One region of the Pseudobacillus badius genome, then DNA from elsewhere that is predicted to be linked to it. Evidence: riboswitches for the same ligand, from Rfam matches in the RefSeq annotation. Region 1 holds a riboswitch; each other region holds the start of a gene.
What was found. A riboswitch is a leader RNA that binds a small molecule or an ion and turns the genes downstream of it on or off. The one in region 1 is predicted to bind glycine.
Positions count from the first base shown of each region.

Region 2: linked by a shared signal. The riboswitch ahead of gcvT (glycine cleavage system aminomethyltransferase GcvT) and the one ahead of B1A98_RS03265 (amino acid permease) in region 1 are both predicted to bind glycine.
Region 3: linked by a shared signal. The riboswitch ahead of B1A98_RS11980 (iron-sulfur cluster biosynthesis family protein) and the one ahead of B1A98_RS03265 (amino acid permease) in region 1 are both predicted to bind glycine.

Region 1 covers NZ_MWMM01000002.1:56,204-66,390, reverse strand. The annotation lists gene B1A98_RS03310 (YitT family protein) at 1-331, shown strand, start outside; gene B1A98_RS03305 (DUF6366 family protein) at 457-672, opposite strand; gene B1A98_RS20330 (hypothetical protein) at 953-1,090, shown strand; gene B1A98_RS20700 (DUF4083 family protein) at 1,289-1,576, opposite strand; gene B1A98_RS03295 (hypothetical protein) at 1,611-1,835, opposite strand; gene B1A98_RS03290 (D-alanyl-D-alanine carboxypeptidase family protein) at 2,087-3,355, opposite strand; gene B1A98_RS03285 (MFS transporter) at 3,605-5,272, shown strand; gene B1A98_RS20325 (hypothetical protein) at 5,412-5,717, opposite strand; gene B1A98_RS03280 (Lrp/AsnC family transcriptional regulator) at 5,799-6,305, opposite strand; gene B1A98_RS03275 (DMT family transporter) at 6,517-7,434, shown strand; gene B1A98_RS03270 (excalibur calcium-binding domain-containing protein) at 7,584-7,847, opposite strand; glycine riboswitch at 8,235-8,315, shown strand; gene B1A98_RS03265 (amino acid permease) at 8,480-9,838, shown strand.
Region 2 covers NZ_MWMM01000002.1:346,228-356,414, forward strand. The annotation lists gene B1A98_RS04825 (rhodanese-like domain-containing protein) at 330-650, shown strand; gene gcvPB (aminomethyl-transferring glycine dehydrogenase subunit GcvPB) at 681-2,153, opposite strand; gene gcvPA (aminomethyl-transferring glycine dehydrogenase subunit GcvPA) at 2,146-3,492, opposite strand; gene gcvT (glycine cleavage system aminomethyltransferase GcvT) at 3,514-4,614, opposite strand; glycine riboswitch at 4,701-4,780, opposite strand; glycine riboswitch at 4,784-4,873, opposite strand; gene B1A98_RS04845 (DEAD/DEAH box helicase) at 5,032-6,732, shown strand; gene B1A98_RS04850 (YqhG family protein) at 6,704-7,477, shown strand; gene B1A98_RS04855 (YqzE family protein) at 7,538-7,708, opposite strand; gene B1A98_RS04860 (hypothetical protein) at 7,769-8,149, opposite strand; gene comGF (competence type IV pilus minor pilin ComGF) at 8,146-8,550, opposite strand; gene B1A98_RS20180 (type II secretion system protein) at 8,561-8,869, opposite strand; gene comGD (competence type IV pilus minor pilin ComGD) at 8,853-9,314, opposite strand; gene comGC (competence type IV pilus major pilin ComGC) at 9,304-9,627, opposite strand; gene comGB (competence type IV pilus assembly protein ComGB) at 9,646-10,187, opposite strand, start outside.
Region 3 covers NZ_MWMM01000006.1:82,863-93,049, reverse strand. The annotation lists gene B1A98_RS11995 (cytochrome ubiquinol oxidase subunit I) at 1-285, shown strand, start outside; gene B1A98_RS11990 (cytochrome d ubiquinol oxidase subunit II) at 319-1,356, shown strand; gene B1A98_RS20200 (hypothetical protein) at 1,423-1,620, opposite strand; gene purU (formyltetrahydrofolate deformylase) at 1,617-2,486, opposite strand; gene B1A98_RS11980 (iron-sulfur cluster biosynthesis family protein) at 2,518-2,838, opposite strand; glycine riboswitch at 2,910-2,993, opposite strand; glycine riboswitch at 2,997-3,098, opposite strand; gene B1A98_RS11975 (class I SAM-dependent methyltransferase) at 3,173-3,781, opposite strand; gene msrA (peptide-methionine (S)-S-oxide reductase MsrA) at 3,793-4,749, opposite strand; gene B1A98_RS11965 (aldehyde dehydrogenase family protein) at 4,802-6,337, opposite strand; gene B1A98_RS11960 (SDR family oxidoreductase) at 6,350-7,444, opposite strand; gene hprK (HPr(Ser) kinase/phosphatase) at 7,573-8,505, opposite strand; gene B1A98_RS11950 (hypothetical protein) at 8,896-9,624, shown strand; gene B1A98_RS11945 (thiamine pyrophosphate-binding protein) at 9,718-10,187, opposite strand, start outside.

The DNA of each region.
Region 1 (10,187 bases):
CCTCTCAGCCATTGCTTATTTTATTGCTTCTAAGGTGATTCACATCGTGGAAGAGGGCTTAAGCGGTTCTAAAACCTTTAAGATTATTACGACTCAGCCGGAAATAATGGTGGAGACGATTCGCGATCGTTTAGGCCGGGGAGCAACATATAATGAAGTTTACGGCGGTTATTCCCATGAGAAATTTATAGAAATCACCTGCGTGATTAATCGATTAGAAGAAAGTAAAATGAAGGAAATCATTAACGAAATTGACGAAACTGCTTTTGTGACCGTATATGACACAGCAGAGGTAAAGGGCGGCAATTTCAGAAAGCGCAACATCCATTAAATGAAAATCAGCAAACAGAGGACAAGATGAAACGTGGCGGCAGCTGCCAAGCTGCTGCGATGATTTCAGCCCTGAGCTTATGAGATTGTAAGGGCGCTGGCCAGCATTGTCATAGAAAAAGACCCTTATTTTAAGAATAGTGCTGCGATGATTGCACCTATTATAATCGCCAAGAGAAGTATGCCAGTCCCTTTCCAGCCTAAGCTGCCTAACCAATCGGCAAGAAATCCGGTTTCAGCCCTGTTAAATGCATCGTTCATATTTCCAATAGGGTTTCTTTTTAATTCCTCTTGTCTCAGTCGTTCTCTTTTTCTTTCAGGCATTTCTCTGTCTTCCCTCATTTTCCCGCCTCCACCTTCTATGATTTTCCTCTTTTTTAAACAAAATTAGCTTTAAAGAGATGACAACAAGGTTGTCACATTGCGTGATGTCCTTGAACGATTAAATAGCGAACATGCGAAAAGAGAGCTTTAAATACGCATGGTTACAGGATAGGTTTGATTAACATATTTCAGACTGAGCAACGGTTTTTCACTCTAATTATTTACCTTCTAATTTACTTTTTTGTTAATTTTTTGTAACATTTTTATGTAATACTCTTAAAAAATAAGGAGGGAAACGATGGGAACTATCGTTGGGATAGCGCTTATACTAATTGTATTTTTCGCCAGCAGCCTAATTGAAAAGCATCTAAAGGCCATTAAAGATCAAAATGACACGATGATTAAGCTATTGGATGAAATAAATAGGAAATCTTAATTTTAAAATCAGGAGCAGAGCGGAGTGAAAAAAGAGGCACTTATATGGCCAGCTGGGCTGCTGCTAATATTCATATGTCCACTCCTTTATTTTCATTTGTTAGAGTTCGTTTTCGTAAGATGACAATTTCCGCATGTTTGTATCGTCAATTTCAACACCTTCCTGAAGATTATCTTGTTTGTCCTATCACCTGCCGGACTACTGATTTTTATGCTTTAATAACAGTATGATTTTATCCAGCTTTTTATTTATTTCATCTAATTGGTCTGTTTTTTCAGCAGAACGATTTAGTATATGCCGTATAAATAAGATAAACGAAAGGGCTCCGGAAATAAATACTATCCCTATTAAGACAAGCTGTGTGATAAAAGCACCCATCAATAATCCTCCAATCATTGTTTGTATAACTATACCATGTTTTACATAAGATGGGGCAAGCCGCATGGATGCAAAAGGAGCTCTGAACATAACGAATAGTGTAAACAAGTATGTCCCTCTTTAATGATAGAGGGACATTATGTTAGTAGAGCGGTTCGCGGTTCTGGCAGGGAGGAAACTCATTAATATCTTGAATCAGGCGGTAATCATACTGTTTTAGCGCGAATTGAGTTTTATACAAATATTCAATGACAAACACTTTTCCGCCGGCTACACGGCATAGAATGCCTGAAGTTCCTTGACCGTTAGCGAATGAGATTCCTACGGGCTGACCAATCAACCGCCTCACTTTATTTTGCCATGGCATGTTGATCACTCCTTTACGGCAGTTTATGTAGACCATTACGTTAAGTGCCTATCAAGCTGGCTGTTTTTTCTGAAGAGCCACGATGCTTTGCGGAAATTGGATGAAGGAAGTACAAGCCTGTGCCGGGTAAAGAAAAAGGATGGGTGAATATAGACTGTTTGATAGTGAACAGACATAGAAACTCCCCTGAATAAGGACTTTTTAACTTGTCCTTAGTCGGGGGAGTTTATGATTGATTCTTTTTCGTTCGTTTAAAAGATCGATTTCCACAACAAGATGGCCCAATTTTCTTTTTCAACAGATTCACCGGCGATGAGGTCAATGGTCGCTTGCTTTTTCAAATCGGGGGTTAAGTATTGTTCGTTTGGGCCAGTGAGCTCCATGGTGCCTAATTTTTGGCCTTTTTTAATGGGAGCAACAAGCCTTTCTTCGTTAAGGTGTAATTTTCCTTTAATGGCTTGATCAGCTGCTTTCGGTGTCATGACACATGATGGGCCAGCTGCATCAAGGGAGACCTTTTCTTTTTTGCCGTCTTTAACAGCGGGCTTTTGTTCTTTTGCTAATAAGTAATCAGCCGGTTGTACAGGTTTGCATTCCCACTGCTTAAAGCCATAATCAAGCAATTTTTTTGTTTCCATGAACCGTGCTTTGGAAGAAGGTTTCCCTTCTTTATTTTCGGCGCCGATCACGACGGAGATCAGTTCTCTGTCACCGCGCTTCGCATGGGCAGTGAAACCAAAGCCTGCTGCTTCATTTCTGCCCGTTTTCATCCCGAGAATGCCTTCATAAGAATATTTCCCGCCGGGCAGCATTTCATTCGTATTGATCATCTCAATCGCCTGGCTGTCAGTTACATAAAAGGCCTTCTTCTTTATTGTTTCAACAGCTAGTTCTTTAGGGAACTCCTTTGTCAGATGATAAGCGAGCAGAGCAAGATCCTTGGCGGACATGTGATTTTCGTCATTAGGCTTTGTCCCTTGTACTTCATAGGGATGAATGTCTTGATTGTTTAAGCCAGATGTGTTGACAAAATGAGAGTGGCTTAGCTTCAGTTGCTTAGCTGTGTCATTCATCATTTGAACGAACTGCTGATCCGTCTTGCCAGCCATTTCCCCGAGTGCCCGGCTGGAGGCATTGGCAGAAACTATCATCATGGAATCGTATAGCTCCTTCAATGTATATTCCTCTCCTTCATAAAGAGGAATATTGCTTAGTCCAGCTTTCGTTGATAAAGCCTGGTCAATTGTTTTGGCTTTATATACGTCATTCCAAGAAAGTTTCCCTGTTTTTATTTGTTCAAGAACAATGTACTGAGTCATCATTTTTGACATACTGGCAATAGGGAGGGATTGATCAGCGTTTTTGTGGTATAGAATTTTCCCTGTTTTGACATCAATTAGAATAGCGGCCTTCGCGCGGACATCGAAAGGAGTGTTCGCAAAGGACGATTTTGGCAGCATGACTATCATTAAAATCATGCATAGGAAAATGGAGAACCATTTTCTATAGTGTTGCTTCATTTCGTTCACTCTCCTTAGCTGCATATCTAGCAAAAGTCATTATAACACAGAGAATGATCTTGAAAAGGACCGGATGAGCAATCAGCTGTTTTGCTGAATAACCGCGGGCAAGAGGCAGAGGATTTTAAAAATAGATGTTGCCTGTTTGCCTATAATGACAATTGCTGATTTACGGCCCGTTCAAATATTTGAAACATTTTCCCCTTCCCATGCGTATGTTTAATAGACAACTTTTGAAAGGAGCTCATCATGGGGAGCATTTTTTTATTTTCACTTATTATTGGTTTGATATCTGCCCTGATTCTTGTACCTGTTTTTCCGAATAAAACCGAAGGCAAGCAGCCGGTTAGGGGGTTTCTGATAGGAGCCGCTGTTGTGCTTGTTTCTGCTGTGTTTGGTTTTTACTACCTGACGAACCTAGACTATAATGTCGCATCGGTCTGGCCGTTATTGATCATTGTGTCGGCAGCCGGCGCAGTGTTTTCGGTGGGGACAGAGCGACTAGTGAAGGCTGGTCTCTTTGTTGTAAGTTTAGCAGTAGGAGGCTATTTCCTAACGGCCTTTGTATTCAATGCAGATGAAAAGTTTGAAACAGCTAAAATGGCAGAGAAGGTAGAGATTAAATCGTTCGATGAGAAGGAAACACCAGCCAGTGTTCCGCCAAAATTCGCGCGCAATAAAATGAAGAAAGCCTTTGGACAGGTGCCGAATACGAGCTATTACGAGCTTGGAAGTCTGCAAGTGCAAAAGGTCAATGGGGAATATGTGTATATTGCGCCAGTGGAGTTTTCGGGTTTTTTCAAGTGGCTAAATGGAGATAAAGTACCCGGTTATTTTACTATCAGCGCCACTGATTCCTCGGCAAACCCCAAGTTTGTGAAGGCGGATATGGCCTATACACCGTCTGCTTACTTTAATAAAAATATTGAGCGCCACATCCGTATGAAGTATCCGAAGCGCATTTTCTACGGGGAGCCGCAATTAGAGGTTGATGATCAAGGAAAGCCGCACTATATCCGGACATATGGCGAATTTGTTTCAGCGCGCAACGGATTTAAAGCGCAAGGAATAGTGTCAGTTAATCCGAAAACGGGGGCAACGAAAGCGTATGCGCTCTCTGAGATTCCAGATTTTATTGATGGAGCGATTTCACCTGAAACAGTGAGTCTTCAAAACAGTTATTACGGAAATTATATTCATGGATTTTGGAACAGCAAATTCGGCAAGTCAGACGTAAAGCTTCCTTCTGATGAAGGAACAGAGGCCAACGTCAGTCCGGTTTTTAATGAGAAGGGTGAAATGTATTACTTCACTGATTTTACAAGCCCAAAAGAAGGGGTGGATTCCATGCTGGGGTACTCGCTGACCAATGCCAGAACGGGAAAAGCCACTTATTACACAGGGAACCTGGAAGAGTCGTATATGGACTCACAAGGAGCGCTGCAAATTATCGAAAAGAAATTTATTGAGAAGAAATGGAAAGGGCAAATGCCGATTCTGTATAATTTTTATGGGGAAGCCAGCTGGCTAACACCCGTACTGGATAGCAACGGCTTTTTGCAAAATTACTTTATTGTGTCTGCTGCTAATCCGGAAATTTCGGTATCAGGAACAACGCCAAATGAGGCGTTAAGGCAATATAAAACAGCGCTGCAAAGAGGCGGGGGCACAGTTGACGGCAGCTCGAAAGCCGAAGAGAAGAAAGTCAGCGGAAAGGTATTAAGGGTGTACAAAGAGAAATCCGGCGACTTTACGCTTGTTTCCTTCTTATTAGAGAACCGCCAGAGCTATGTTGTTTCTTCTGAAAACGCTCCTGTTGCGATCTACTTGCAGGAAGGCGATCAGGTAAGCGTGACCTATTTAGAGACTGGAGAACAATTCTTGCCTGTTAAAGAGCTGAAGGTTAAAGGGTTATAATAAACCATTGAAACAATAACTAACAGTGTGAAAAAGCCGGGCCGACTCGAAAAGTCATGTTTCATCAGCTTGCGGGTCAGCTCCGGCTTCTTGCTGCGGACTGACTTAATTTATAAGGATCACGGCACGGGAAGGTGAACTATTCACCTTCCTGTTTGTCGATCACTGCCTCTATTTGACGAACCAGATGATTTTCTGGTACAAGCTGGTCGAGAGCGATCTGATCTATTTGGTCCTGTTGGATGGGATGGTGTTTCGAACGCTTCTTCCTCACCTCAATCGTTTTGTACGGCTGTCCTGCTTCTATAGCCTTTCTTGATTGAAATGGAAGGCGCGCAGACTCCAGCGGGATTAGCGGGACAGGGGAGACCCCGCAGGCGCTTTGGCGCTGAGGAGGCTCACCGCCCGCCCCGCGGAAAGCGAAGCGTCCTGGAATGGAGAGCAACAGCCCCATCTACAAGAAAATTAAAAAGCCTGTAGATACAATTCAATTTTCATTGAGTTTGTCTACAGGCTGGAAGATGAACTATTCACCTTCTTTTTTAGTTGTTCCCTGAGCTGGCAGGATGGGCAAAACAGTAGAATACTTGATTTCCCTTAATGATAAATTTGTTTGGATTCTAGATATCCCCAGCTTATTTAACCTTCTGATGAAAACGTCTAATTCCTTTCTATCTCTGATAGCCGCTTTTAAAAGATAGTCATGTTCCCCTGTTAAGCAATGGCATTCCAGTATTTCCGGCATGGATTTTAAGGCATGTTCTAAGTCCTCTAATTGCTTTTCCTGATGCAGATTCGTACTGATTAAGATGTAGCAAAGCAGATCAAAATTCAGCTTTTCTTGATTTAATATTGCAACCTGTGCATCGATAAACCCTTCATTCTCCAGCCGCTTGATTCGCATATGTGTGGCTGGCGGTGAAAGACGAATGCGCCTGGCTATTTCAGCATTGCTTAAACTGGCGTTTCTTTGAAGGATATCTAATAGTTGAAGGTCAATATCATCTAAAGCTTTTTGCTCGTAAAATGGCATGTTATCGGCCCCTTTTGTTTATTCAAAAAAATGCCCTTATTTTTCCCTCGGAATGAACATTATTTTGTAAATATCGTTCATGACCTTACATTGTTTTAAATTATTTGTATCAATAGTTTTTTTATTTTGCAAATGAGTTCAAGGTGTTAACATTATTATAACATTACTTGTATTTAGCATAAAAGTGTTTAACAAAGGAGTTCTATGAGACATGAAAGATAGAAAAGGTTTTTATGTTTTTTTAATGCTTTTAACAAGCTTTCTATGGGGCGGGAATTTTGTAGTAAGCAAATCACTAGTTTCTCATGCTTCACCGTTAACCTTGACGAGCTTAAGATGGTTGATTGCTATTGTTTTGCTTTTACCGATGGTGTGGCGAACAGAAAGAAGAATCCTCCCTCCGCGCAAGGCTATTTTGCCCTTGGTTTTAATGGGAATCACAGGAGTGGTCCTATTTAATATTTTTCAATTTTTAGCACTAGAGCGAACTGCTTCCAATAACGTTGCTTTAATTTCTACATTAATTCCGATTGCGATTGCTGTTTGTTCCTTTATTTTTCTGAAAGAAAGAATGAATGCACTTCAAGTTTCCTCAATGATTCTTTCGCTTTTTGGTGTCCTTCTTGTCCTTTCTAACGGAAATATCAGCCTAATCTTTTCGCTGCAGTTTAATGCGGGGGATTTGTGGATGATAGGGGCGATCAGTGTATGGGGCTTGTATTCTATTCTCAGCAGGTGGGCAATGAAGGAGACCTCATCGCTGATGGCTACTCTGTATTCGGGGGTTTTCGGGCTGCTGATCCTGCTGCCGTTTAATGTGTTTGATTTTGCTATATCCAGCATAGATCAGTCTTTTATTGTGTCTATTCTATATACAGGTGTTGTATCTACCGTAATTTGTATGGTGCTCTGGAATAGTTGCACCCAGAAATTAGGTGCTACAGCAGCGGGTGTTTTCTTAAATTTTAATCCGATATTTACAGTGATTTTATCCTTTTTATTTTTGGGAGAACAACTTTCCGTCATACAAAGTATAGGCGGCTGTCTAGTCGTTGCAGGATGCATTGCTTTCCATCATTTTCAATCGAAAACACCTTTTGTCAGTATAGCCGCAGTGGAGGCAAAATAGCTTTTGGGAATATATTTTTAACGAAACTGCTAGCGGGATGCATCATAATTTGCATTTCTACTCTAGATGCAAATATTTAAACTAGAGAAACGACCATTTAAAAAGGGACAAAAATTGTCCCTTTTTAAATGGATAAATTGGAAGCCTGCTTACTTCTCGCAAGCAATGCCGTCTTTGTCTCTATCAAGCTTCGAATTGGCTTTGTAAAGCTCTGCTGAGACAGTTGGAGCAAATTTAGTTTTGCCGCCTTTATTTTGTACCTTAGCGTCTTTTGCTACGCCGCCTTTATAGGTCTTGTTTAACTCCGTACAGTTTTTATAAGCCTTTGCAGCTGCATCAGCGGACGAAGGGGAGACAGCTGAAACTCCTAACAGTAAAGATGAGGATAGCACAATTGCAGTAATACGTTTCACGATCAATCAGCTCCTTTAAGTGATTTTTTTAGCCTTATAAACAATGAAAAAAGATTTGGGTAAAAATACCGGTGAAATCATATTGGTATATGTAAAAAGTATAGGTATTTTCCTATATTATCTAATATATAAACTCAAAATTCTATATTTATTATTCGACACTTAATGACAATAGACCTAAAATGAACGATTTAAAAAGGCCTATACGATTATTTGGGCAGTTCCTATTTTATTTGCAGGAGATTCAATCAATAGACGGTTTTTTAGTTATTGACAAAACCTTTAACTGCTAGTACTATTAAAATTAAAAATTATTCAAAAATAATTATGGGTATCAAAAAATTTAATATACAGCGAGCTATAATTGCTATGGATCACACTATAGCAGGAGCAGCTTCTGGAGAGACCGCGGAAATTCCGCGGCGCCGAAGGGTTCACAATCTCAGGCAAAAGGACAGAAGAGTATTGGAATATTTATTTGTTGTGCTGACAATAGTTAGTAGGGCAAATATTATTTGTTATACTTATGACCATGAGATTGGATGTCCTCCAATCTCTTTTTTTTATGGGTCTTGATTTATTGCTCATTATTTCACATTCATTGGTTCGCAGACTTCAAGGAGGAGTTACAGGTGGCACAACAAGAATTAAAGAGGGATCTATCCAATCGGCATGTTCAACTCATTGCCATTGGCGGCACGATCGGTACAGGATTATTTTTAGGATCCGGCAAAGCGATACAAATGGCTGGTCCCTCTATCATCTTTGCTTATTTAATTATGGGTATGGCTCTTTTCTTTGTTATGAGGGCACTAGGGGAACTCCTGCTATCGAATGCAGGCTATCAATCCTTAACAGACATTGCCGAGGATTACCTTGGACCATGGGCATCATTTGTAACAGGGTGGACCTACTGGTTTTGTTGGATTATGACCGCTATGGCTGACGTGATTGCCGTTGGTGTATATGTACAATATTGGTTCCATATTCCGCAATGGATTCCTGCCGTGATTTGCTTGCTCATTTTATTAGGGCTTAATCTGTTGACGGTCAAGCTTTTCGGAGAATTGGAGTTTTGGTTTGCTTTAATAAAGGTTATTACTATTCTCGCGTTAATTGCCATTGGAGTCATTTTGCTGATGGCGGGATTTAAGACAGATTCAGGAGCGGTTACGATTCAGAATCTTTGGGAGCATGGAGGGTTGTTTCCAAATGGGATTTCAGGCTTCTTGCTTTCCTTTCAAATGGTCGTATTTGCCTACGTCGGTGTGGAGCTGGTAGGTGTGTCGGCAGCAGAAACATCGAACCCGCAAAAAAACATCCCTTCAGCCATTAATAAAATTCCTTTAAGAATTTTATTTTTCTACGTTGGTGCCTTAATTGTTCTTTTGTGCATCAACCCATGGACAGAACTAAATGCAGCAGAAAGTCCGTTTGTAAAAACATTTAGTTTAATCGGAATTCCGATTGCTGCAGGAATTATTAATTTTGTCGTATTAACTTCAGCCGCTTCCGCTTGTAACAGCGGCATGTTTTCAACTAGCCGGATTTTATATAATTTAAGCAACAGCGATCAGGGGCCAGCCGGTTTTGCAAAGCTGAACAAAAATCACGTACCGCGCAACGCGTTGTTCGTATCGACGCTCGTCATATCAGCGGGGGCTCTCTTGAGTAAACTTATACCGGAACAAGCCTTTGGGATCGTGACGACTATTAGCGCTCTTTGCTTTATTTGGGTGTGGAGCATTATTCTTATTTGCCATTTAAAATATAAGAAAACCCGTCCGCAATTACAGGCAAAGTCAACATTCAAAGCGCCATTCACACCGTTTGTTAATTATGCTGTTCTGACGCTCTTTGCTGCGGTTCTTGTGATTATGCTGGTTTCTGAAGAGACGCGTCCATCCTTATTGCTCACTCCTTTATGGTTTATTCTCTTGTTTATTTTGTACGGAAACAGAAGAAAAAAGGAGAAAAAAGAAGAAGTATAAAGATGGAGCAGCGATGGATGCGCGCCGGAACTCCGCTATGCTAAAAAAAGATGTATGCCGGCTATGTTATTCAGACACAAGGGCAACTTCAAGAAAGCTGTATGTTGGATTTCAAGCAGGTAAATAAGGCTTGTTAAGAAATAAATGGTTTACACTCCCTCGAATAGAGGCAAGCACGCGGCTTTTAAAAATGAATACACTAGTATTGACAAAGCCGGGCTTTTTCGTAAATACAGGGAGGGAGAAGGGCATGCACTATTTTGTAAATAGAGAATCTGCTTATATGATACCAGCTTACACGGTTCCCAATTACTTTTATATCGCGCCAGAACATGCTTATTCGGGCCGG
Region 2 (10,187 bases), 290 kb from region 1:
CACTTAGTGTATCAAAAGCAGCGACAAAAACAAAGAGTTATCATTCAAGATTATAGACAAAGTCTGTCCCCTGCCTTATCGGCCAGATGGAAAATGTTCAGCTCTCAAGGGATAGACATGGCCGAGAAACAGAGCGAATCTTGATGAAGAATTCGGACAGGCGAACGGCAAGCCCTGGCCAACCGCCTGATTGTTCGTTTATTTCTTTTGATTCTTCCCGCAGCCGCGTTTATAATAGAAATCAGCGCATGTTTTACTAGGAAGGGGTGTATCCATTGCTTTATACAATAGCTGCTATTTTAGGCGCCATTATTTTGTATACTTTATATATGTACTTTTCCCAGAAAAAAGCGGTCACTACGCTTTCTCAGGAAGATTTCATTAAAGGATACCGCAAAGCTCAGCTTATTGACGTCCGTGAACCGAATGAATTCGAAGCCGGCCATATTTTAGGCGCACGCAACGTTCCGCTGACACAAATGAAGGGGCGCATGAAAGAAATCCGCCCGGACAAGCCTGTCTACTTATATTGCCAAAGCGGCATTCGCAGCGGCAGAGCGGCCCAGACGCTATACAAAAAAGGCTATCGTGACCTTTATCAATTAGAAGGCGGCTTTAAACGCTGGACCGGAAAAGTAAAAAGCAAGTAAAAAAACTGCCTGTAGGCAGTTTTTTTATATTTAAGCGTTCTGCAAATCTTTCTCGTACCGAAGAACCGGCTTGCGGGCTGCGGCCGTTTCATCAAGGCGGCCAATAAGAGTCGTGTGCGGCGCTTCCTGGACAATTTCCGGATTAGTCTCTGCTTCCTCGGCAATTTGAATCATGACATCAATGAACGCATCAAGCGTTTCTTTTGACTCGGTTTCTGTCGGTTCAATCATTATGCACTCCTCCACATTTAATGGGAAGTAAATGGTTGGCGGATGGAAGCCGAAGTCAAGCAGGCGCTTAGCAATATCAAGCGTCCGGACGCCGAGCTTCTTTTGGCGCTTGCCGCTCAGCACAAACTCATGCTTGCAATGGCGGTCAAACGGCAGGTCGAAATAAGGAGCCAGCCTGCGCATCATATAGTTGGCATTTAACACGGCATATTCGGTAACTGCTTTTAAGCCGTCCGGTCCCATTGAGCGGATATAGGTATACGCTCGGACGTTAATTCCAAAGTTTCCGTAAAACGGCTTCACACGCCCGATGGATTGCGGACGGTCATACTCAAAATGATATACGCCCTTTTCTTTCACAAGCACCGGCTTTGGCAAGTAAGGAATCAAATCCTTCTTCACACCAACCGGACCAGAACCGGGGCCTCCCCCGCCATGAGGGCCTGTAAAGGTTTTGTGAAGGTTTAAATGCACAACGTCAAACCCCATATCTCCTGGGCGGGCTTTGGACATAACCGCATTTAAATTGGCTCCGTCATAGTATACTTTTCCGCCCACGCCATGAATAATTTCGGCAATCTCTAAAATGTTTTCTTCAAATAAGCCGAGTGTATTTGGATTAGTAAGCATGAGTGCCGCTGTTGTTTCATCAGCTACCCGTCTTAAATCCTCTAAATCAACCAGCCCGTCTTCCCCGGACTTCACGGTTACTGTTTCAAAGCCCGCCACCGTTGCTGAAGCTGGATTTGTGCCATGCGCAGAATCAGGAACAATAACTTTCGTGCGGTTTACATCCCCGTTAGCTTCATGGAAGGCACGGATCATCATCAATCCCGTCCATTCTCCATGGGCGCCGGCTGCCGGCTGAAGCGTCACTTCATCCATGCCGGTGATCTCCTTCAAATGCTCTTGCAAATCATACATCAGTTCCATCGCGCCTTGTACAGTCTCTTCTTGCTGAAGCGGATGAATGTGGGCAAAACCGTCAAAGCGGGCTACGTCTTCATTGATTTTCGGATTGTATTTCATTGTGCAAGAACCCAGCGGATAAAACCCAGAATCTACGCCATGATTTCTTTTGGATAACGCCGTATAATGGCGGATAATATCAAGTTCAGACACTTCCGGCAGTTCCGGCTCCTCCTCTCGCACATACCCATCCGGCAAAAGAGATGATATATCTGCTTCCGGCACATCCAGTTCGGGCAAGCTGTAGCCTACACGGCCCGGCTGCGATAGTTCAAAAATAAGCGCCTGGTCTTTGTTATTCATGGCTATCCCCCAATTCTTTTGCAAAAAGTTCAATTTCTTCTTTCGTGCGCAGTTCTGTAACGGCGACAAGCATACAATTATCAAGACCACTGTAAGAAAGCCCAAGATCATAGCCGCCAATGATGCCTTTTTCAAGCAGCTTGTTATTTACTTCTTTTACCGGCTTGCTTAAGCGGACAACAAATTCATTAAACACCGGTCCGTCAAATACAATGTCCAAGCCGTTTTGCTTGAGTGTTTCCCGGGCGAAGGATGTTTTTTGCAAATTTTGCACAGCCATTTCACGAACGCCTTTTTTTCCTAAAGCCGTCATGGCCACGCTGGCTGCCAGCGCATTGAGCGCTTGGTTAGAACAAATGTTGGAAGTTGCTTTATCCCGGCGAATATGCTGTTCGCGCGCCTGCAATGTCAGTACAAAGCCGCGCTGCCCTTCATCATCGTGCGTCTGGCCAACGAGCCGTCCCGGCACTTTGCGCATCAGTTTTTTCGTTACTGCAAAATAGCCGCAGTGCGGGCCGCCAAATTGGGCTGGAATACCGAATGGCTGAGCATCGCCGACAACGATGTCTGCTCCAAACTTTCCTGGAGGTGTCAACACACCAAGCGCCAGCGGATTGGAAGAAACGACAAACATCGCTTTTTTCCCGTGAGCTGCTTTTTCAACTTCGGCCAGTGATTCAACCGCTCCAAAAAAGTTCGGATATTGAACAATGACCGCTGCTGTATCATCATCGACCAATTCGTTTAATTGGCTGATGTCTGTTACGCCTTCTTTATGCGGAACGACCACGACTTCAATGTTTTGCCCCTTCGCATACATACACAACACGTCACGCGACTCGGGATGAACGGTTTCTGAGACGAGCACTTTTTTTCTTTTTGTCTGCCCCGCGCTTAGCATGGCCGCCTCTGCTAATGCCGTGCCTCCGTCATACATCGAAGAATTGGCGACATCCATGCCTGTCAATTCACAAATCATTGTTTGGAATTCAAAGATAGCCTGCAGCTCTCCTTGGGAGATTTCCGGCTGGTACGGCGTATACGCCGTGTAAAATTCCGAGCGGGAAATAACATGATCCACAATGGATGGGGTGTAATGGTCATACACACCTGCTCCCAAAAAAGAGGCGTATTGCTTAGCATTCATATTTTTCGCGGCCATAGCGCTCAATTCTTTTTTCAGCGCCGGCTCAGCTTTAGCTTCCTTAATATCATATAACCCTTGAAAGCGCACTTTCTCCGGAATGTCCGCGAATAATTCATCGATGCTCTGGACACCTACTGCTGCAAGCATTTCCTTTTTATCCGTCTCTGTCATCGGCAAGTAACGATGCTTCATACTATTCCCTTCCCTCTTCTCTTATTTTGAGCGTTTATAAAATGGCGGCTTTACAGTTTTAGCTGCAAGCTTTTTGCCGCGAATCTCTACGGACAGCTCCTGATCCGGCACAGCCCATTCAGCCTTCACCAAGGCAAGGCCAATGTTTTTCTTTAATGTTGGCGATTGTGTACCTGTTGTAATATGTCCAACTAATTCTTCACCTGAAAAAACAGGATAGCCATGGCGCGGAATGCCACGGTCGATCATCTCCAGGCCAATGAGCTTCCGCTGCGGGCCATGTTCTTTCTGCTCCTTTAGCACTTCCGAGCCGATAAAATCACCTTTGTTCAGCTTCACAGCAAAACCTAAGCCAGATTCAATAGGGGAAATATCTTCCGCCAATTCCTGTCCATATAATGCCAGATTCGCTTCAAAGCGCAACGTATCCCGTGCGCCAAGGCCGCAAGGAAGGAGACCTTCTTCCTTGCCTGCTTCTAAAAGGTCTTTCCATAGCTTAGGAGCCTCTTCACTCCGGCTATAAATTTCAAAACCATCCTCCCCCGTGTAGCCGGTGCGTGACACAAGGGCAGCTACACCATTCACCTGCACATGCTGACGGAATTTGAACGGCTTGATCTCAGCTAAATTCACATCTGCAACCAGCTTTTGCAAAATCTCTTCTGCTGCCGGTCCTTGAATGGCAAGCTGCGCCCAGTCTGTTGATACATTTTCAATATGGACGTTCTCTGTTTGATGCTCCTTTAGCCAAGCAAAGTCTTTATCTGTATTAGCGGCATTGACAACGAGCAAATAATCTTGCTCAGCCAGCATATAAACAAGCAAATCATCCACCGAGCCGCCTCTTTCATTACACATAATCGTATAGATTGCCTGATTGGGCTGCAGCTTTGACAAATCATTTGTCATCACTTTTTGCAGGAAAGACAGCGATTCCTTTCCTTTCACGATGATCTCTCCCATGTGGGAAACATCAAACAAGCCTGCTCTTGTACGAACCGCCTCATGTTCTTCCTTAATGCTCGAAAACTGAACAGGCAGCTCCCAGCCGCCAAAATCAATCGTTTTTGCTCCATGCAGCTGATACAGCTCAAATAGCGGCGTACGCTTTAATTCTCCCATTTTCTTGCCCCTTTCCTTGTCATTCTGATGGTTCAATTTGTTATTTTTCCATAAAAAAAGACAGAGAACAGCTTATACAAGTTGTTCTCTGTCCTTGAACCTGAAAGTTTAACCTGACGACCAGGCTGTCTTCTTTGGTGGTTTCCTCGGGAAACACTCTCCAGAGCCGCGTCCAGCAAGAGTTCTTTTGCCTGAGAGATTCACAAAAATTTGCTTGCTCCTTCGGCGCTGTATATACAGTCTCTCCCCTTACCTTCATTCGCTATATTTAATTGAGAAATGGGCATACTATGAACATATGATTAGCAAAAATCAATAATGTTCGTTTTTTTACAAAATGACACAATATTTTGTTCACTTACATCCTACCATTAAAGTTATGGTTTCGGCAACCTATTTTATAAAGGAGTTTTTCACATGAATGTAGATATTTATTTTGATCACGCCTGGGAAGAAGAATTAGAAAAAAGAATTGAACAGGACGGACCTTGGGGAAATTGGCCGCTTTTTCAATCGACTGTAAATATGGAAACACGAATGATGGTGCCGAATTTCGAAGGATTGTTAGCTCCTGGCTTTTTACCGGAGCTTAATCCTCTGCCGCATCAGCTTGAGGCAGCCAAGAGAGTCGTGGAAGAAATGAATGGAAAAGCAATTTTGGCCGACGAGGTTGGTCTTGGAAAAACAATTGAGGCCGGACTGGTATTAAAAGAATACTTGATCCGGGGCCTTGTCAAAAAAGTTTTAATCTTAACCCCTGCTTCTCTCGTTTCTCAATGGGCGAGTGAACTGGCTACCAAGTTTTATATTCCCGCTGTCGCCCAGAAAAAATTTTATGCTTGGGATCAGCACGACATTGTAATTTCTTCGATCGATACAGCAAAACGCAGCCCGCATAAAGAAAAAATTTACGAACAAGAATATGATTTAGTCATCATCGATGAAGCTCATAAATTAAAAAATCATAAAACTAAAAACTATCAGTTCGTTCGCCATTTAAAAAAGAAATTCTGCCTGCTTTTAACCGCGACTCCGATTCAGAATCGCTTGGATGAAATGTTTCATCTTGTTTCATTGCTAAAACCCGGCCACCTCGGAAACGAAGGACAGTTCACGGAGCGCTTTAAAAAAGGGGACCGCCAAGTGCAAAACCACCATCATTTAATCAAGCTGATGAATAAAGTCATGATTCGCAACCGCCGCCAGGATACCGGAGTGAAGTGGACAGAAAGAAAAGTAGAGTCAGTAAAAGTAGCGTTCACTGAGGAAGAGCGCTCGCTCTATCAGGCTCTCGAATCCTTTGTTCGCAGCCAGCCCGACGAGGTGCGTTCTTCTTTCTCCTTGCTCACGCTGCAGCGGGAAGCGTGCAGCAGCAAAGAAGCTGTTTTTTTCACGCTGAAAAACATGGCCCAAAAACTATATGGCAGCCAGTTGGAGTTTCCTCAGAGCTTTCAAGACGTTTTAACGCATATACAAGCGATCTCGCGCAATTCAAAAGCAGAGAAGGCGCTGGAACTTATTCAAACGATTAACGATAAAGTGATTATCTTCACTGAATACCGGGCTACACAGCTTTACCTGCAATGGTTTCTTAAACAAAACGGCATCTCTTCCGTTCCGTTTCGCGGCGGATTTAAGCGCGGGAAGAAAGATTGGATGAAACAGCTTTTTGAAAAGCATGCCCAAGTGTTAATTGCCACGGAAGCGGGCGGTGAAGGACTCAACTTGCAATTTTGCCATCACGTCATTAACTTTGATCTTCCATGGAACCCTATGCGCCTTGAGCAGCGAATCGGCCGTGTTCACCGATTTGGACAAACAAAAGACGTGCGAATTTATAATTTCAGCATTGCAGACACGATTGAAGATCGGATTTTGCAGCTTCTTTATGAAAAAATCCATTTATTCGAACAGGCTGTCGGCCAGCTGGATGCCATTTTAGAGAGAATGGATATTCCAAATATGCAAGAACACCTTACAGATATTTTCCAGCATTCAAGAACTGAAGGCGAGCTTCGGGTAAAAATGAAGAACCTTGAAGCAGTCATGGAACTAGCGAATGAATGGCAGGAAGAGGAGGATACATCGCATGAAAAACGAAATTCATCTATTTCTTGAAAATTATTTCAAAGCGGCAGAATGCACCTTTTTAGAATCTACAGAAGGCTCTCTTAGCGTTAAGCTGACACCCGAAATTGATAAAGAGCTGATGAACAGGCCCTTTTACTGGCATTATGCAGAAAAAACCGGCATGAAAGGCGAGCCGCTTTCCTTAACGCTTATAACAGATCCGACCAAAGCTCCTGGAGAGATTGAAGGGGAAAGCATTCATTTCGGCACTCCCCGGCTGCATCAAATCTTTCAGTCGGCCAAAGGGCATACAGGATTTATCCGGCTTTACGAACAAAGGAAATCAGGCAGCCGCCAGCCGCTTCATCCCTGGCTGCTCGTCAACATAAAGGTGTCTTATGAAGCAAACCATAAAAAAGATATCTTCTATTCACTCGGCCTCAGCTTAATTCACGGCGCGATTCAGGAAGAATTTATGAATGTGCTCAACCGGAAGCTGCTCGTATCAAAAATCCCGGATTTTTCGTTTACGATTACCCCTTTAATTAAGCCTAAAAGCGGGGTGAAACGGCTTCAGCGTTTTTTAATATCCCGGCTCGAACAAGAAAACCATGACTGGGCGGTAAAAGCTCGAAAAGAATGGGAAGAGGATCTTTTGCTGCTTGATTATTTTTATGAAGAAGAGGAAAAACCAGAAGCTTATTTTATTGAAAAAGCAGCCCTGGAGAAGCAGTATGCCCCCAAGATTCATGTCAGTATTATCAATGGAGGCATTGTTTATCTGCATTCTTGAATAAACGATAGGGGAAAAAAGATGGTTCACTCACAAAGCAAACAAAAAAGGCGCCAGCCCTCATCTTTTATGAAAGAGCTGGCGCAGCGCCCAAGGAAGCAGCCCGAACCACCGGAAAGAAAAGCCAGGGCGCTCTGCCTGTCTTTGGCGGCGTTTTTCTTTCCTTATCTGCTTCGGTTCATCGAAATAACCAAGAAATGCCTCCATAAAATATTTGATATACTCGTTCATGTCCACCGCCTCCTGCAGTCGGTGTCATTTTCTCCAACTTTCTTTCACTTTAAACGCATCTTATTCGATCCACTTAATAATTTGGCGTTCCGTCAAATGGTACACTACTTTCGTTGTGAAGAGAGTTTCCGGCTTATTGGTCTTTAAATGAATCACAACCGCTTCTTCCCCCTCATTCGGGGCAGCCGCATAAATAACCTCTCCCCGATCTGTCCGATAACTGCCCGAGACAGCCTCTCTACCTTCTAAAAGAGGAAGAATTTCTTGCAGAGCCATTAACTCGATCACTTTCGTTTCATAATAATCTGTTAACAGCAAAGCGGTTTGCTGCTTGCTCACAAAAATGCCGGTCCCAAATAAGGCTGCTGTGCACACGACCATAAAAAGCAGAAGCGTAAAGGGCAGCACTGCCCCATCTTCATTTGAAGCGAAGCCTTTCATATAGCCTCTCCCCGGTATAAATGCAGCTGCGCCTCTTCCTTTTCTCCGTTTTCAAAAGCCGCTTCTGCACATAATAACGAACCGCACGAATAAAAACGGATAGATACCACTTCCTGTAAAATAATTTCATGTCCCCTTCCCCCTACTCTTCTCCTCACTCCTTCTTGATATTTTTCAATGGAAACGAGGTCAGCCCCTTGGACAAAGATAATCCTTTCTTCTGTTATTTGCAGAGAGTGTGACAGGTGCATTTCTTTCCTGAGCTGTAAAATAAATAATTCCCACTCTGCTCTTCTTTCCGGATCAAGTTGTTCTTCTGTCCGATAAAGCGCTCCATACACCAGCGGAAAAAGCGCGGCAATGCTGATGAAGATCATGAGGACAAGCAACGATTCCACCATCGTGAATCCTTTATTGTTTGCGGATGCACGTCGCCCGCCCTGACACTTCAAAGCAGGCGGAGCCGCTGATTGTTTCCCAGGAAATTTCATAGCTTTGTCTCTCTCCTTCGTAAGCAACATAAAAATCTGCTCTTTCCTGCAGCCGCTTTCCGCTTTCTTCATATAAAAGCCTCATTCCTTTTTCGCGCTCCCACAGCGTTTTGGACTGGCCGGTCATTTGGACCATCAGCGGCAAGATAAAAGCAGCTATCATTGCCATAATCATTAAAGACAGCAGACTCTCTGCCAGAGTAAAACCTTTTTCATTGTTCTTTAACATAAAATCTCCCCTTACCAATTTGAAAAACCAGGGACAGGTACCGATCTCCATATTTAAAGTAGACAGTGCCGAAACTATTCGTATTGCCATTGGGCAAAAAAGACAGCTTCGCCAGTGAACCATCCATATATTGAATCGCATCGGGTATATTGCGTTGGACAAGAAAGGAAGAAGACGAAGCAAGTGTGCGGACCGTATAACGGTTCCCCCCGTAAGCAAACCTTACTTCGACGGTTTCCTGTTTGGCTATGGCGTAAGACTGGGCGAGAAAAAGATCTGCCCGCAGCTGGTTCAAGAATTGCCGTTTTTCAAACTCAGCTGCTCCCCTTGAAAATGAAAGTACAGTGATCGAAAGCACAACGAGCACAACCGCAAGAACAACCATTGTTTCAATCATTGTAAAGCCCTGTTCTTCCTTGATCGCTTTTTTCATTTTATTGAACAACCGACACTTCCCCATCTTCGCCAATTTTCAACTGTTCTCCGTTCGGACAAGCGGTTTCATCGTTTCTTAAATAGCCATCCTGTACCATTTCAGCAATTGAGGCCGGATATTTCTTTAAATCAATCCGGTAAGCCTGGACTTGTCCCTGCACCATATGTTTAAATGCCGTGCAGCCTTTATTGTTAATGTTCTTGCTCTGTTTAGCTACATTTGGAATAGCAATGAATAACAAGACGGAAATAACAAGCAGCACGATCATCATTTCAATCAACGTAAATCCTGATTCATTTTGTCGTACAAGCTTTCTTTTCACAAACTCACTCCTCCTTTTTTAAACGGAACCGATCATTTGAAACATCGGCAGCATAACCGACAAATAGATAGCAATGACTACAAGGCCGACAAACAAGAAAATAGCCGGCTGCAAAATAGACAGTCCTTTCTTGATTTTCTTCTCGAGAAGCGTCTCACAAAATTGGCTAAATAGCAGCAGTTCCTGTGCAAGCCGGCTGTTTGCCTCGCCATGCCGCATAATGCGCGGCAGTTGGGGGACAAAGCATGAAACCTGTTCGGCAGCTTCAGCCAAAGAATGCCCGGTTACTAAATAGCCATTTATCCCGGCCGCCACATGCTTCATCATCGGGTGCACGGTCTGTTCTTGCAAAATCAGCAATACTTCATTGACAGCAAAACCGCTTTCCAATAAATAAGACACTTCTTTAGCGAATAATCGGGTAAAAAACAAAGCAAAGAAAGTAGAGAGGACTGGAATTTTCATTAGCCGATTGATTTTTATTTGAGGAGTTTGCCGTTGGTAGTTGAAGAAATACGAAAGAGAAGCTGCTGCGCAGCCAGCAGCAGCTAGAAGAATCA
Region 3 (10,187 bases), on a different contig from region 1:
TTCCCCCGCTGGTTTCTATGGGTATTCGTCTTATCCGGGCCGCTCGCTGTTATTGCGATTGAGTGCGGCTGGATATTCGCCTGCTCGGGAAGGCAGCCATGGGTGATTTACCGCGTGCTGGCCACCGCTGATTCCGTCACATCTGCGACGAACCTCGGCGTCCTCTTTCTCGCGTTCTTTAGTGTCTATGTTCTTTTGAGCATCACGGTAGTGGTTGTGCTGCTGTATTTCTTCCGAAAGCATACAGAGCTGGACGACCTTCAAAAAGCCGAAAGCAGAGCTTAACAATTTTACTTAATTCGATAGGAGGCGAGGCAGATGACCAATGAATTAATCGCCATTACGATATTATGGGGATTCGTATTTATTTACTCCATCATGGCGACGATGGATTTCGGCGCAGGCTTCTGGTCGATGATTTATCTGAACAGGGAAAAAACGAAAGCAACCAATATTGCCAACCGGTATTTGTCTCCTACATGGGAAGTGACCAATACGTTTATTGTTGCCTTAGTGGTTGCGGTGTATAGTTTATTTCCGAAAGCAGCGTACACGCTCGGTACCATTTTGCTCATCCCTGGAAGCCTTATATTGCTGCTGCTGGCTATTAGAAGTGCCTTTTTAGTTTTCTCGAACATTGCCACGGAATATAAAAAACCGCTCACCTACGTTTCGGGCATTACCGGCATCTTAATACCCGGCCTGTTAATCAGTGTTCTGCCAATTTCTCATGGGGCGTTTATCGACTACAGAGGCGGACATCCCGTTCTCAGCCTGCAAAAGCTGTTTACCAGTCCAAGCGAATACGCCTTTATCGGCTTTGCCATTAGCAGCACCTTGTTTTTGTCTTCCTTGCTGTTAGCCGATTATTCGAAAACCTCCCGCGAAATGGAAGCCTATAAAGTTTATTTGCGGGATGGAAAAATCTTAGGGCCTCTTTCTGTACTAATGGCCTTTGTGATTATGCTCACGTTAAAAACGGAGACGCCTTGGCTATATAAGCGAATGATGGAAGATCTCCCGCTTCTGCTCGCTTCCCTCGGCTTTTTCTTAATCGGCGGGCTCGCCTTATTTCTTCCTTCATATGCCGATAAAAACATACAAGGCATGCCGAGAATTGCAGTGATAGCTGTCACGGTTCAATATTTCATTGCGAGCTATGTATACGGAAAAGCACATTTGCCGTATATTGTGTATCCTAATATAACGATCCAGTCCAGCTTTACAGACCCTAACTCCTTCATGGCAGTATTCGCTACTTATATTGTCGGCTTCGCGATTCTCTTTCCCGGGTTCATTTATTTTTGGAGCCTGTTTATGCATGATAAACGGTATTTGCGGCAGAAAAGCCGGTAATTGGCGCACTAGAAAAAAGGAGCTGGGCAAGAGGCCATTTTCATGACCCTTTAGCCCGGCTCCTTTTCAGCGAAAAATGGTTTCCGGCTGCCATTGATTGAACAGCGAAGCAACTAAGACCGCCAACGCATAAAGAAGCAAAGCAATCTGCAAAAGCCCGGGCTTCTCTTGCTGTTTATTCCATAGAAAAAGTCCGATACACAAGGCGGCCAATAACATGCACGTGCCATCAAGCAAGAGTTGATTGCCTACCATCAGGCTCAAGTAAATACAATCGTTTTATTGCCGTGTACAATAATTTTATCCTCTACATGCCAGGAGACCGCTTCGGCAAGCACGCTTCTTTCCACGTGGCGGCCGGCGATTTTTAAATCTTCCGCGGTATAGCGGTGGTTAACCCGCAAAATATCCTGTTCAATAATCGGGCCTTCATCCAGCTCATTTGTGACATAATGAGCCGTTGCCCCGATCAGCTTGACCCCGCGGTTAAACGCCCGGACATACGGATTGGCCCCTACGAATGCCGGCAGGAAAGAGTGATGAATGTTAATAATTTGATTTGGATACTTGGCGATAAAACCGGGAGACAGGATTTGCATATATCGCGCAAGAACGATAAAGTCCACTTTTCCTTCCAGCAGCTCCATCGCTTTATGTTCAGCTTCCTCTTTCGTTTCATGGGACAGAGGGATGTGGCAGTAAGGAATGCCGTAGCTTTCCACGATATCCTTCAAGTCTGGATGGTTGCTGATCACCATTGAAATTTCTACTGGAAGCTCCTTTGACTTCCAGCGCCAAATCAGCTCCATTAAACAATGATCTGCTTTAGAGACAAAAATCGCCATCCGCTTCGCTTTCGCTTTATTTTTCAGCTGCCATTCCATCGGGTAAGTTTGCGATAATTGCTGCAGCCCTTGTTCCAGCCGCTCAAGCGCCGCATCGCCCTCTTCCATGTCAAATTCAATTCTCATGAAAAAAATGCCGTCTTTCGGGTTCGTCGTATGCTGATCAAATTGAACAATATTAGCCTGATGCTCCAGCAGCACATTGGATACTGCTGAAATAATGCCCGGCTTTTCTGGACAAATCACTAGCAATTTAAAATAGTTGATATTCCCCTTTTTATGCACCGTTCTTCCTCCATCCCTAGGCGTTAAGCGTTCACTCTGCGGCACATCCGCTTGAAGTAAAGCGCTCTGCCACATAAAAACCGCTTTCCGCCGTATAATTGACCTGTACTTCTTCCCTTAAATAACGTGCCGTAAAACGGTCGATGCGAATGGGAATTCCTCCGCAATCCACCACCTTGTCATTCCGGCGCGGTTCATCAAATGCCAGCATAAACTTTACAGACAGTCCGCATCCTCCTGTAATCTCCGCGTCAATTCTAGGAAAATGCTGTTCTGCCCGCAGTCGGATGTTCAGTTCGTTCTTAGCCGATTCCGTCAGCTTAATCGTTGCATGCTGCTCCTTTGGTGCCATCTTCTCTCCGGCAGCCTCCCCTCACTTCCTTTTCTGCACGCAAAAAAGGACAGAAAAGGGTATGATCCCTTCTCTGTCCTTTTACCTGAGAGTTTAACCCCATCCCCCGATAGAGCCTTCCCCTTTGGTGGCGTGCGAACACGCGCTCTCCAGAGTTGCGTCCTATTGTGGTTCTTCTACCTGAGAGATTAATTCCAAGGGTGTTTTTTGGAACTTGCTCCTTCGGTGGCGCACGGCGCGCACTCTCCCACAATCGTCATCCGCTATATCATTCAGAATAATTTAAATATTATCTCTTGTCAATCTCTTTCTATTCTGGATGCTGAAGAAGCGGCTATCCTTCGTAACGGAAAATCAGGAAGCGTTCGTTTTCATTTTTCTCGTACAATTCCGGGATTTTCACTTCCTTTAACAGCTGAAAAGGAGTGTACATATCCAGAAACTGAATATACTCAGCGGTTGGATAGTACAAAATAAGATCAACCGGGCGCCGATGCTCTTCCACCGAGCGCAAAATATGATGCACAACTTTCATGAAAATCTGCACCGAAAAAGGGTTAAAAAAGTAAAATTTGTTCTCTTCTTTTTCGATGTCATATTCTTCTGCCGGACAGCATTCAAAACGGACGGCATTGTCCGCCCGCTTTTTCTTTTTTGAATAGCGGGCTTGGTTTTCAAGCGCCTCCTGATACAGCTGTCCATTAATTTCGATACCTGTTGCACGCGCGTGAAAACGGTGATGGATATAAAATACGAGCCGCCCTTTTCCACAGCCAAAATCAACTACTCCATCGGTTCTTTTCAGCTCGTACTCCTCAAATAAATGGTCGATCGCGTCATAAGGAGTCGCTTCATAGCGGTTATAATGAAGCGACTGATACAGCCATTCCCACGTGCCGCCTGTTTCAATCTTAAGCAGACGGTCGTATTCTTTTTCATTCATTGCTATTCCCCTTATTCAAACAAGTGTTTAAATTCCCCGTATCCTTCCTCTTCCAGCTTACTTTTGGGCACGAAGCGGAGAGCGGCCGAATTGATGCAATAACGGGCATGATCAGGGCCGGGACCGTCATCAAATACATGCCCTAAATGAGAGTCGGAGGTTTTGGCTCGCACTTCTATTCGGCGCATGCCGTGAGAGGTGTCAAGCTTTTCCGCTAATTCCATACGGCGCAGCGGCTTTGTAAAGCTTGGCCAGCCACAGCCGGCATCATATTTATCGGTCGAGCTGAACAGCGGCTCTCCTGAAATAATATCAACGTAAATCCCCTCATCCATATGGTTCCAGTACTCATTTTGAAAAGGCGGCTCTGTCGCATTGTTTCTTGTCACTTCATATTGAAGAGGCGTTAATTCCTTTCGCAGCTGCTCATCGGTTTTCTGGTTCTTCCAATGATCGCGAATAAATGTAGCCCGTCCCGACCCTTCTTTGTAAAGATTATAGTGGAAGGAGTTCTTTTTATAGTAATGCTGGTGCCGCTCCTCCGCCCTGTAAAACGGGCCGGCAGGAAGAATTTCTGTAACGATCGGCTTGGAAAAGCGCCCGCTTGCCGCCAATTTCGCTTTTGAGGCTTCCGCCATCGCTTTTTGTTCTTCATCATGATAAAAGATCGCCGTTCTGTAAGACAGCCCCCGGTCATTAAACTGCCCGCCGGCATCTGTGGGGTCGATTTGCTGCCAAAAGAGCTGCAGCAATTTTTCATAAGGAAAAACCGCCGGATCGAAAGTAATTTGTACCGCTTCATAATGTCCGGTCTGATCTGAGCAGACCTCTTCATATGTCGGATTTTCCGTATGGCCGCCGGTATATCCGGAGACCACCTCTTTAATTCCCGGCTGTTCATCAAACGGAGCTACCATGCACCAAAAACAGCCTCCTGCAAAAGTTGCCAGTTTCGATTGTTCAGTCATACCTATTCATTCTCCTTTCCATTCATTTGCCCCTTATTATATCCACAGTCCGCTATTTTCTCGGTTCCTTCTTCAACAGTTGCCGGTATGCCGCCAGAAAGCCGCGCCAGTTTCTGTTTTCCCCCCAAAAACTGCGGATTAAGCGTACAAACAACTCATATTTTCCTTCATAGGGGAACCAGTTCACTTCTTTCTTCCTGCGCCCCTTATCAACCATCACGGCTGTTTGGACACAAAAGCCCTGCATGCCGACGTCTCCATGATAAGCGCCGATTCCGCCCTCCTTGGCTCCTCCATATGGAAGATAGGGGTTAGCTACCGTAATGATCACATCATTAATGACGGCGTTGCCTGTTATGAGCCGGGAGACTATTTGCTTGCCGCGTTCAAGATCCGCCGTCCAAACGCTGGCATTTAAGCCAAAGCGGGTATCATTCGCTAAAGCGACTGCTTCCTCCTCCGTCTCAAAAGCCATAATCGGCAAAACCGGGCCAAATGTTTCCTCCTGCATAACCGCCATGCCGTGATTCACATTTGTCAGGATCATCGGCTTGATAAACATCTGATCCTCTTCCCACTTGTCGGGATGATCGCCGGCAAGCAATGTTGCCCCTTTGTCGAGCGCCTCTGTGACGTGTTCTTTAATAATGGCTGTTTGCTGCGGAAAGGTCATCGAGCCGATATCACTATCAGCAGCTGTTCCCTGCCTTAAATGCTGCGCCGCTTCCACCAAGCGATCAACAAATTCCTGATAAACCGACTGATCCACGTACACCCGTTCAACAGACATGCATACTTGGCCGCTATTCGTGAAGCCGCCCCATAAGGCCCCTTGAACTGCCCGTTCCAGGTTGGCGTCCGCGCAAACAATCATCGGGTCCTTGCCGCCCAGTTCCAGCAGCGTCGGGATCAGTTGTTTAGCCGCCTCTGTTTGAATGATTTTCCCAGTCCGCACGGAACCGGTAAAGTGAATAAAGTCCGGCTTTCCCTTCACCAGGGCGGCTCCTAATTCCTTGCCGCCATGGGCGACCTGCAAAAGGCCAGCAGGAAAGCCCGCTTGTGTGAACAGCTTTTCAATCAATCGCCCGACTAGCGGCGTCACCTCTGACGGCTTTAAAATCACGGCATTTCCAGCGGCCAGCGCCTCCACGATTGGAATCATGGAAAGCTGAAACGGGAAATTCCATGGGGAAATAACGAGCACCGTCCCCCTTGGCTTATATTCGATATAAGAACGCTTGCCAATGAACGTGAGCGGCGTTTTCACTCTTTTTGTTTTCAACGCGGCAGCCGCTCTTTTTTCAATGTGGGAAATGGAATCCACCACTGTCATGACCTCTGTTGTCAAAGCCTCAACTGATACTTTTCCAGTTGAATCACTGATGACCTTCACAATTTGATCAAGTTCCTCAATAATCTGAAGCCTTACCTTTCTTAGAAACCGAATTCTTTCAGAAATCGGCAGCCCCGACCAGCTTGCAAATGCTTGTGCAGCGCTTGCATACATCTCATGGATTTGTTCCCCATTGGTTTCTTCCAGGGTTCCGATAACCTCTTTCGTTGCCGGACTTCTGACTGTCCATGTCATCTCTTTTCCTCCTCAGTGGATCTGTATCGTTTTATTATGATCTTGCCGATGCTCTTTGTAAAACCGGACAGCCATTGAAATATAATCAGCGAAATCCGGACAAGTGATCCCTGTTCCCTGCAAATCCTTCAAGGTCTGGGAACAGTCATATTCCGTCTCCAATAAAAAATAATTGATCGTTTCTTTCTCTACCATCACCCAGCGGCGAAAAGCAGGAACAGCAAGCAAAGAAGCAACTGCAGACGGCGAAACCGTATACCGGGGCGCTTTGCCGGTCAATGCCTCACAAATCAGCCGGTAGACTTCCTTTGCTTGATAAGGCTCAGGGTCCGTTAAATGATACACTTTGTTTTCTCCGATTGGGTCCATCGCCAAAAAACAAGCAGCCTCAACAATATAGTCGACCGGAACTAAATTAAAAGGACCCTCTCCTTTACCCAAGTAAGGAATAGGCAGCCGGGCAAACTTATCAAGGAATCTCATGATGAAATACGGACCGTCAAACTTGTCTGTCTCTCCTGTCTTTGAATCGCCCATCACGATGGCCGGCCGGATAATCGTGACCGGCAGCCGGCTGCGAACCGCTTGAACAAGTGCTTCTGCCTCGTACTTCGTCGATTCATAAAAGTTTTTAAAAGCCTGTCCGCATGACAGTTCACTTTCGAATATTCTTCCCGTTCTTTTGCCAGATACATAGGCCGTGCTAAAGTATATATACCTTTCAATGTGCTCTAATTGCAAGCACCAGTCATTCACATTTCTTGTTCCCTCTACGTTGACACGATAAGCCGCCTCCCGCGGAACCGCTAAGTCGTAAATCGCAGCAAGATGAAACACATGGGTAATGTCCGTTCTTAATCTGGAAAGAAGACCTTCCTCCATCCCTAAATTCGGCATAGTAATGTCTCCGGCAATCAGCGTGAAGCGGTCCGGCGGCTGAAAGAGTTTTTGGCAGAGAGCTTGGATTTGATGTTCGGCCTTCTCTAACTGGCTGGCCTGAACAAGGAGGATAAATTGCATCCCCGGCTCCTCAACCATCAGCCTTTCAATTATTTTTGAAGCAATAAACCCTGGAAACCCCGTAAAAAAGCTTGTTTTTCGTCCCATTTTCTCGTCCCCCATCAGCAACATATTTAGATGAAGCCTGCAGAAAGCGGCTTAGTGAAGAAAAAAGACAGGACGTACCCATGAAAGGACGCATCTGTCTTTGATTGGACCTTGTAAACATTCAGCTTTTATTGCTTTTGGCCGGAATCAGCAAATTCCGATTCAATCCGTTTCATAAACTCCTCAGCCGCGCTGTAGCCTTGCTGCTGAAGATACCAATTGTTGGCTGCCGCTTCGATTAAGCCTGCTACGTCACGGCCCGGCTGGAGCTGAATTTGAATATGGGGCACGCGAACACCCATGTAGTCTGTAAACTTGGTCTCAACCTCCAGCTCATTATTCAATGAGTTATTTTGCCACTTCGTGAGCTCAATATCGAGCGCAATTCGCGTTTCCTCTTGAAACGCTTTTCTTCCATATAGCCGTACAACATTCAGCAGCCCCACGCTGCGCAGAGCAAGAAATTCTTTGTTTTTTTCATTATGCGTGCCAAGCAAGGTCTGCGGGCTCAGCTTTTTAAGCACAACGATATCATCAGCGACGAGACGATGCCCCCGGCCAATGAGCGTGTGTGCTGTCTCGCTTTTTCCTACGCCCGATTTTCCGCGCAGCAAAATGCCAATCCCCGAGACGTTTACGCACACACCATGCACTGCAATTTCCTGTGCCAGCGTTTTTGTTAAATAGGCGTCAAGCTTGCCGACGAACTCATAAGTCGACTCATGGGTGCGAAGCAAAGGGATCTTTTCCTCTGTGCAGTATTGGGGCAAGTACATCAGTTCTTCTTCATGGGCTGTAACAATAATACACGGCGGATGATATTTCACGATATTGCCGATTCGCAGCTTGCTTTCACTATCGCTTAATCTATGTAAGTAATTAATTTCATTGTTGCCGAGCACTTGAACATGTCCGCTTGGGAAAAAATCGAAATAATCGATGAACTCTAAGCCTGGACGCTGCGTCTGCGATTTCTCAATCCTCTGCTGCAATTGATCCTCTCCCGCCAGTACTTCTAATGAGAACCTGCGGACAATATCTTCAACCGTAATAGATTTCATAATGAATGTGCTCTCCCTCCTTATGATGATAAATAATAGATTGCTTTAAAAACTGCTCTTTTGACGGCACCGGAGCGAATAAACTCTGGAACGCCGCTTAACAAAGCCTATTTGTTCTCATCGGTTATTATGTATTCTAATTTAGCACAATATGGTCTGTATTTATTAGTCATAGACTCCTTTGCCGCTGGAACTTTGCCCTTTCTATCGTTAAGGAATCTTACCATGTATGCAAAGGAATGACAAAGCAAAACCCTACGAACGTCTGTTTTTTCACAGATTTAAGACAATTTGCCGAATCAGGTCGTTCGTTGTGATTATTATTTACCATTTTTTCGAATAGTTGTGATATAATTGTAATTAATTGTTGATTTTTAATAGGAGTTTTCTATGCCAGGAGTCCATTCGGTTGATCTTTCATCCGAAATAAAGGAAAAAATGAAAGAAGCGTTACGAAAAAAGCTGAAAGGATCTGTTGCTGATATGGATCTAGATAGCCAACTCAATACGATGACAAAAGCTGAGAGGATGGACAGTTATCTTTGCTCATTTCGTTCACCGCCCGGCGCCGCGGAGATTTGCCAAGCAGTCGAAAAAAGCTTCGGCATCGACTTGGAGGCTGCGCCTGTCTTGCCGCAAGCACAAAAACACCTGCAAATTACCGCAAACTCTGCTATGTCTCCGTCTAGAACAGCCATCCATTCATACCTTGCTGACTGCGGACCTGTGCGAACAGGTGATGATGCACGCACGATGATTAACCACTTGTTTGGCGTGAACCTAACCGCTATTTCAGCCTTAGAAAAAGCAAGAATCTCTTTGTATTCCAAAGGACAGTGGATCATTCAGCACGATACAGATTTATTTGTTGTCGATACAGCAAACAAGGATGCCGATGTGAGAGTTTCTCCGACCGAATACTTTATCAAACAAACCGGCCTTCATGCACTGCCGGTTGAATTACAGCGTTCATTATCGCGCCTCGGGTTCTGCTGCGATGAACAAACAGGAAGCTATTATTTCTCCAATCCAGATGGCCAAGCGGTTTCTGACAGCTTTAAGGGCCAGACAATGCGAGCCATTGGTGAAGTGATTCAACAGCGGCTGTCCCATTTGTGAAAGCCACCTCATTTAAGAAGGTTTCCTTTGTCCGTCCTTGTGCGGGAACAAAGGAAACCTTTTTTAATTGGGCCGCAAACAGCTTAAACGAACTTATTTTGAAAAAGATGAGAGAAATTTCACTCGATCTCCCATTGGCGGAATATTATTATCGACTAAAGAAACTTCCAAAAGAGCGGGACCATCCAGGTCAATTAAGCGCTCGATCGCCTCTTGATTTACATCTTCCATGCGCTCAATTCGGAAGCTTGGGATATTCATAGCGTCCGCCAGAGCCGCAATATTGACCGGCTGCTGCTCAAACGCTGAATGGGAACGATGATACTGCAGCGTATGGCCATGGTAAACCATTCCTAGACGCGCATTATTCATGACAACAAATAGAATAGGCAGACGGTGCTCTTTGGCTGTTAAAATTTCCATCCCGTGCATGAAAAAGCAGCCATCGCCGGTAATGCATACGACCGGACGTTCCGGCTCTGCCAGCTTCGAACCGATAGCTGATCCAATGCCGCTGCCCATTGCCCCAAAGTGAACATTGATGTCATACGTATGAGAGTCGA